Candidatus Ruthia magnifica str. Cm (Calyptogena magnifica): one gene and its partner. The protein of the gene in region 1 binds, or shares a complex with, the protein of each later gene. Links are inferred from orthologs where the notes say so. Each region holds a gene or a part of one and is shown on either strand. Other genes may lie near its edges. The genes, in order: uvrB and uvrD.

Evidence for each region.
Region 2: the proteins of uvrB (region 1) and uvrD are in contact, whole or in part, in a crystal structure (PDB 7EGT), measured with the Thermus thermophilus proteins. The link is inferred for Candidatus Ruthia magnifica str. Cm (Calyptogena magnifica) from one-to-one orthologs. Residues at the interface, in WP_096411307.1 of Thermus thermophilus: Glu23, Leu25, Arg26, Asp27, Gly28, Glu29, Arg30, Phe31, Arg55, Glu326, Asp327, Phe328, Glu379, Ser382, Gln383, His398, Gly400, Arg401; in WP_096412145.1 of Thermus thermophilus: His654, Arg656, Phe657, Gln666, Asp668, Glu669, Lys680, Arg681, Leu682, Ser683, Lys685, Tyr686, Ala687.

The regions. Positions count from the first base shown.
Region 1 is NC_008610.1:463,744-466,968, forward strand. Bases 288-3,172 are described here. They hold uvrB (excinuclease ABC subunit UvrB), read left to right. Parts: upstream 288-675; coding sequence 676-2,670; downstream 2,671-3,172. Other genes in these bases: RMAG_RS02140 (pyridoxal phosphate-dependent aminotransferase), read right to left, coding at 288-615; queE (7-carboxy-7-deazaguanine synthase QueE), read left to right, coding at 2,667-3,172. Also shown: more of RMAG_RS02140, read right to left, coding at 1-287; more of queE, read left to right, coding at 3,173-3,225. UniProt on the Escherichia coli protein: The UvrABC repair system catalyzes the recognition and processing of DNA lesions. A damage recognition complex composed of 2 UvrA and 2 UvrB subunits scans DNA for abnormalities.
Region 2 is NC_008610.1:347,394-350,713, reverse strand. The notes cover bases 341-3,320. They hold uvrD (DNA helicase II), read left to right. Parts: upstream 341-742; coding sequence 743-2,899; downstream 2,900-3,320. Other genes in these bases: nagZ (beta-N-acetylhexosaminidase), read right to left, coding at 3,213-3,320; RMAG_RS01635 (hypothetical protein), read right to left, coding at 2,941-3,216; RMAG_RS01645 (Alvin_2107 family globule sulfur oxidation protein), read right to left, coding at 440-625; RMAG_RS01650 (KamA family radical SAM protein), read right to left, coding at 341-382. In the rest of the region: more of RMAG_RS01650, read right to left, coding at 1-340. UniProt on the Escherichia coli protein: A helicase with DNA-dependent ATPase activity. Unwinds DNA duplexes with 3'-5' polarity. Translocates on single-stranded DNA with 3'-5' polarity. Initiates unwinding more efficiently from a nicked substrate than double-stranded DNA.

The DNA of each region.
Region 1 (3,225 bases):
ATCAGTGATGATTAATATTTTTTGATGTTTTTTTAATACGTTTACCAGTGCTTGTAATTCAGTTTGAGAATAAACTGCGCCTGTAGGATTAGAAGGGCTGTTAATGACAAATAATTTAGTGTTGTTAGTAATACTTGCCTCTAGTTGTTCTGATGTAATTTTAAAATCTTGCTCTAATCCTGTTTCAATAATGACTGGTGTTGCATCAGCCAAAAGAACTATATCTGGATAACTTACCCAAAATGGCGCTGGAATAATTACTTCATCACCTTGATTTAGCACAGCTTGGCATAGGTTATAAAACACTTGTTTACCACCTGATGAAACCATGACCTCAGCACTGGTGTAAGTTAGATTATTTTCTCGTTTAAATTTATCAATAATCGCTTGTTTTAATATAGGTGTACCATCTACTGCTGTATAGCGAGTTTGGCCGTTTTTAATTGCGTGTATGGCTGCTTTTTGAATATTTTCAGGTGTGTCAAAATCTGGTTCTCCTGAGCCCATGGGTACAATTTTAATGCCTTGAGACTTTAATTCATTGGCTTTTGCAGTAACGGTAAGTGTGGCTGAAGGTTTAACTTTTTGAACTCTATCGGAAAGATATACTGACATGGTTATTAATAAGAAAATAGATTAAAATTGAGTGTTTATGTTAATGAAAAAATCTTGCGTGTGAATAATAAATTTCAACTGATATCGAAATTTTCCCCTAGTGGTGATCAGCCAGAAGCGATTAAAACTTTGATTGATAGTGTGAATGCTGGCGTTAAGTTTCAAACCTTGCTTGGTGTAACTGGTTCGGGTAAAACCTTTACACTGGCTAATGTTATTCAACAAACTAAACGTCCTAGTTTGATTATGGCGCCTAATAAAACATTAGCAGCACAATTGTATAGTGAGATGAAAGAGTTTTTTCCGTATAATTCGGTGGAATATTTTGTTTCTTATTATGATTATTATCAGCCAGAAGCTTATGTACCTGCCTCTGATACTTATATCGAAAAAGACTCTTCTATTAATGAGCAAATAGAGCAAATGCGCTTATCTGCTACTAAGGCCTTATTAGAGCGTGATGATGTTATTATCATTGCTAGTGTGTCTGCTATTTATGGCTTGGGTAACCCTGAAAGTTATATGGCCATGTTGCTGCATTTGAGCGTTGGAGAAGTTACTAATCAGCGTGAGATACTTTTACGTTTGTCGCAAATGCAATATTCGCGTAATGACGTTACTTTAATACGTGGTCATTTTAGAGTTAAAGGTGAAGTGATTGATATTTTCCCTGCTGATTCTGAAGAACAGACCATACGGATTGAAATGTTTGATGAAGAAATTGAACAACTTTATTGGTTTGATCCTTTAACAGGGGAAAAACTAAAGTCTTTACAAAGAGTTACCATCTATCCACAAACGCATTATGTTACCCCAAAATCTAAAATTTTGAATATGTTAGATGATATTAAAGCAGAACTAAAAGATCGAAGAAGCGAGTTATTATCTGTTAATAAATTAGTTGAGGAGCAGCGTTTAACACAACGCGTACATATGGATATTGAAATGATGCGAGAGTTAGGGTACTGCACAGGTATTGAGAATTACTCACGTTATTTATCCAGTCAAAATCCTGGAGATCCACCCTCAACATTGTTGGATTATTTGCCAGATAATGCATTGGTAATTTTAGATGAATCGCATGTGACTGTTAGCCAGATTGGTGGCATGTATAAAGGTGATAGGGCGCGTAAAAAAACGCTTGTTGATTTTGGTTTTCGCCTACCAAGTGCTTTGGATAATCGGCCACTTAAATTTTCAGAATTTGAAGACAGAGTTCATCAATGTATTTTAGTATCTGCTACGCCTGCACAATATGAGTTGGAAGTTTCTAGTGTGATTGTTGAACAAGTAGTAAGGCCAACAGGATTGTTAGACCCTGAGATTGATATTCGCCCTGTGGATACACAGGTGGATGATTTGCTGAGTGAAATACGAATGCGTGTTAAAGCAGGTGAACGAGTATTGGTGACAACTTTGACTAAAAAAATGAGTGAGCAATTAAGTGATTATTTAAACGACCATCATGTTAAAGTTCGTTACTTACATTCTGATATTGATACAATTGAAAGGGTGGAAATTATTCGTGATTTGCGCTTAGGTATATTTGATGTGCTAGTTGGTATTAACCTATTACGTGAAGGTTTGGATATTCCTGAGGTATCTTTGGTGGCTATTTTAGATGCAGATAAAGAAGGTTTTTTACGTTCTGAACGCTCGTTGATTCAAACCATGGGGCGAGCAGCTAGAAATATAAATGGGCACGTCATTTTATATGCTGCTCGCATAACTAAATCGATGCAAAAAGCAATGGATGAAACCAAAAGACGTCGAATTAAACAGCAAGCTTATAATCTGAAAAACAACATCACACCTGAAGGTATTGCTAAGCCTATTATCAATATCCTTGATACAGATTTAACTAGCAACCAAATAGAAGAAGATAATGTTCAGAAAGTTTTTATCCAACTTTCACCTGTACAATTAGCAAAAAAAATTAAAATATTAGAAAAGCAAATGTATAGTTTTGCCAACGATTTGGCGTTTGAACATGCAGCAGATATGCGTAATCAGATTAAACAGCTGAAAGACACTCAATTTAAAAAAATATTTTGATTAACATCAAATTAAACATTAATGAAATATTTTATTCCCTTCAAGGTGAAGGGCGTGAAGTTGGCTTGCCAAGTGTGTTTATTCGTTTAACAGGCTGTCCACTTAGATGCACATACTGTGATACTGAATATGCATTTAAGGGTAATAACTTAATGGCAATTGATGAAATTATTAAAAAAATAAAGCAATACGATACCCCTTACATTTGTGTGACAGGTGGTGAGCCATTAGCACAAAAAAACTGTTGTTTATTGTTGAACGAATTGGTTAAAAATAATTATCAAGTATCTTTAGAAACAAGTGGTAGTATTAATATACAAGATGTTAATGTTTCAGTATCAATAGTTATGGATATTAAAACTCCAGATTCTGGTGAATTTGAACAAAATAAATACACAAATATTAAAAAATTAACCACCAAAGACCAACTTAAATTTGTCATAAGGTCACGTGCTGATTTTGATTGGAGTGTGGCTATTTTAAGCCAATATCCTACCGCTGCAGGTACATTATTCTCACCCGTATTTGGCGATATTACACCAACGCAATTGGCAG
Region 2 (3,320 bases), 120 kb from region 1 along the record:
CATTCCAATTGCTGATAGCATCATGCTCAGAATAGTTAAAGTTTTGTCTAAAACAATATTGGCAATGAATAGCGCAAACTTGTGAAGTAATTAATAACACTCTATTTGGATATTTATGAATAAGCCCAGCCACAGGAGAGTATTTTTCTTCTTCTAGTGGCAACAAACTAAAATTTTCGCTTTTTGATAAAACTTTAGAACTGATAACTTGTCTTAGCAAGGGGTCATTCTTGTTACTTTTATCAATCAATTGTGCAAATTCTAAGGGAATTTTAATAGGAAAATCTTGGTCTTTAAATGCTTCTATTTTAAAAAAATCGTTACTTTGATTAGCGCCTTTAAGGGTATATCTCGCATAATATTGCCAGTTATCTTTCATCATAGTTATTAGCGGGGCATAAAAACTCCGATAACAGAGTTTTTATAAGTGTTTTAATATCTAGCAGAAATTAGTAAAGTTAGCATCTGTATGCTCTTTACCATCTTCATAGCCTGACTCCCATTCATCAGTAATTCTTTGTTCTTCAATTTCAGGATTATTTAAAAAACCTGCAACCCAACCTTGAATATAGTTATCATTTACACCCATCTCTTCCATTTTTTTAACGCCTTCATAGTAAGTCATTGCTGATACTCCTTAATAGTATTTATAATTTTGTTTACTTATATCAGCCCATCTTTTAAACCGATATAAGAGAAAGATAATATTATAACCATTTAATTCCAAGACAAGAAAAAAATAATGAATTTATCCGAAATAACAAACGACCTAAATGACAAACAATGCCAATCAGTCACATTCAATAATGAAAAAAATGCTTTAATACTAGCAGGTGCAGGTAGTGGTAAAACTAGAGTTTTAACCCATAGAATTGCCTATTTAATTACACAAAAAGATATTCGTATTGATGCCATTTTAGCAGTTACTTTTACCAATAAAGCTGCTACTGAAATGCGTGAAAGGCTAAGTACTTTATTAAGGCGCCCTATTCAAAGTATGTGGATGGGAACATTTCATAGCTTGGCACACCGATTATTACGCACTCATTACGAAAAGTCTAAGTTGACTTCTGGATTTCAAATTTTAGATGCACAAGACCAGTTTCGTATTGTCAAACGTCTAATGAAAGAAAATAGCATTGATGAATCTAAGTTTCCCATTAAAAAAGTGCAGTGGTTTATTAATAATCAAAAAAACGAAGATATTCGCGCACAAGATATTGACCCTGATTATAACTATTTTATTAAAAAAAATCTTGAAGTGTTTGAACTTTATGAAGCGTATTGCCAAGAAAACGACTTAATTGATTTTGCAGAACTACTGATACGTAGTTATGAGTTGTTAAAAAATAACACAGACTTGCTTAATCATTATCAAGCGCGCTTTGAGCATATTTTAGTGGATGAGTTTCAAGATACCAATACGGTGCAGTACAAATGGATTAAATTATTGTTTAATGGTCATAATAAAATATTTTGTGTGGGCGATGATGATCAATCTATTTATGGATGGCGCGGTGCAAAAATTGAAAATATTACCAAACTATGCACAGACTTTACTCCCATTGAAACCATCCGCTTAAAACAAAATTATCGTTCAACTGGTAATATTCTAAACGCCTCTAATGCCTTGATTACTCATAACGTCAATCGTATGGGTAAATCTCTTTGGACTGATGCTGGTAATGGTGAATTGATTGATGTCTATGAAGCGCGAACTGAAACGGATGAGGCGAACTATGTTATCAGCAATATTCAAAAATTAATCACTAATGGTGCATCGCCCAGTGATTGCTCTATTTTGTACCGATTTAATGCTCAATCTCGTATCTTTGAAGAGGCACTAATAAAATACAATATTCCTTATATTATCTATGGTGGTTTAAAATTTTTTGAGTATACCGAGATTAAAGACGCTTTAAGTTATTTACGTTTAATAGAGAACTCGGCTGATAATGTTGCCTTTGAACGCGTAGTTAATTTTCCAACTCGCGGTATTGGCAATGTAACGGTTAAAAAAATACGTACATTTGCACAAGACAACCACACCAGTCTTTTTCAAGCAGCCATACAAATATCATCCATCCTGCCAACTCGCGCTGCCAATGCATTAAGTAGCTTTATTAATCTAATTAAGCAAATAACAGACGACACAAAGCACCTAAATTTATCTGAAAAAGTAACTAACTTGCTTAATACATCAGGATTAATTATGCATTATTCTAATGATAAAATCGGCAGTAAAAAAGAAAATCTAAAAAAGTTAATCACCATAACGAAACAATACAACCATGAACAAGATAATAAGATGAGCGAAGTTATGGGATTTATTTCTTTAACATCGCTAGATTCTAGTGGCAATACCAATGCGTCTATTAACCAAAATGTACAACTCATGACTATACATTCAGCTAAAGGTCTAGAGTTTCCCTGTGTATTTTTGGTTGGCATGGAAGAAGACCTATTCCCTTCTAGACAAAGTAAGAATGAACCTCATTTAACGGATGAAGAAAGACGATTATGCTACGTGGGTATGACTCGCGCTATGAAAAAACTATCACTCTCTTATGCCATTAAACGCTTTTTGTACGGACAATCTTTATACGCTTATCCTTCACGTTTTTTAAACGAAATTCCAAGTAAATATTTAAATAAGATTAAAGCTAAATTTGGTGCAACAATACAGAATTACAATGATGACAATACTTTTAATAAAAATATTACACCAAAATCTGATGACCAAATATCTATTGGCGCTTTGGTTAAACATGCCAAATTTGGATTAGGTACAGTGCTAAATTTTGAAGGGCAAGGCGATTCTACTAGAGTGCAAATAAAATTTAAGCAAGTGGGTACAAAATGGCTGATTAATTCATATGCTAATTTAGAATTTATTTAAACTGTAAGAATAAAATTAACAGTAATTACATTGTTTTTAATTCAAGCTTTTTTCAAATCATCAACTGAAAAACTTTGCACAACCTGTTCATCAGTATAAACAGGCTTCATCCTAGTGTGCGTACCTAAGGATTTTTCAATAGCGATTTGTCTACTAGTTACGATATCTAAACAATCGGTTATCATTTTTTGCGTTACTTGGCTAAGTGGGTGTTTTAATCCTGGTTTGGTCATGGTGTCTTTAGCAACAGCAATAAGGGTTTTTCTGACTGCGCCTAGAAGCTTAATTTCAAAATTTTGTGTGTTGTCATTGTTCATAATAAATCTCTAATGCTTGCTAAATGTTGTTGATGGTTAATTTTATCTGATTTAAACTTATAAAAACCTTGCATTGATTGTAATTTTTTACTCACGCCCCAATC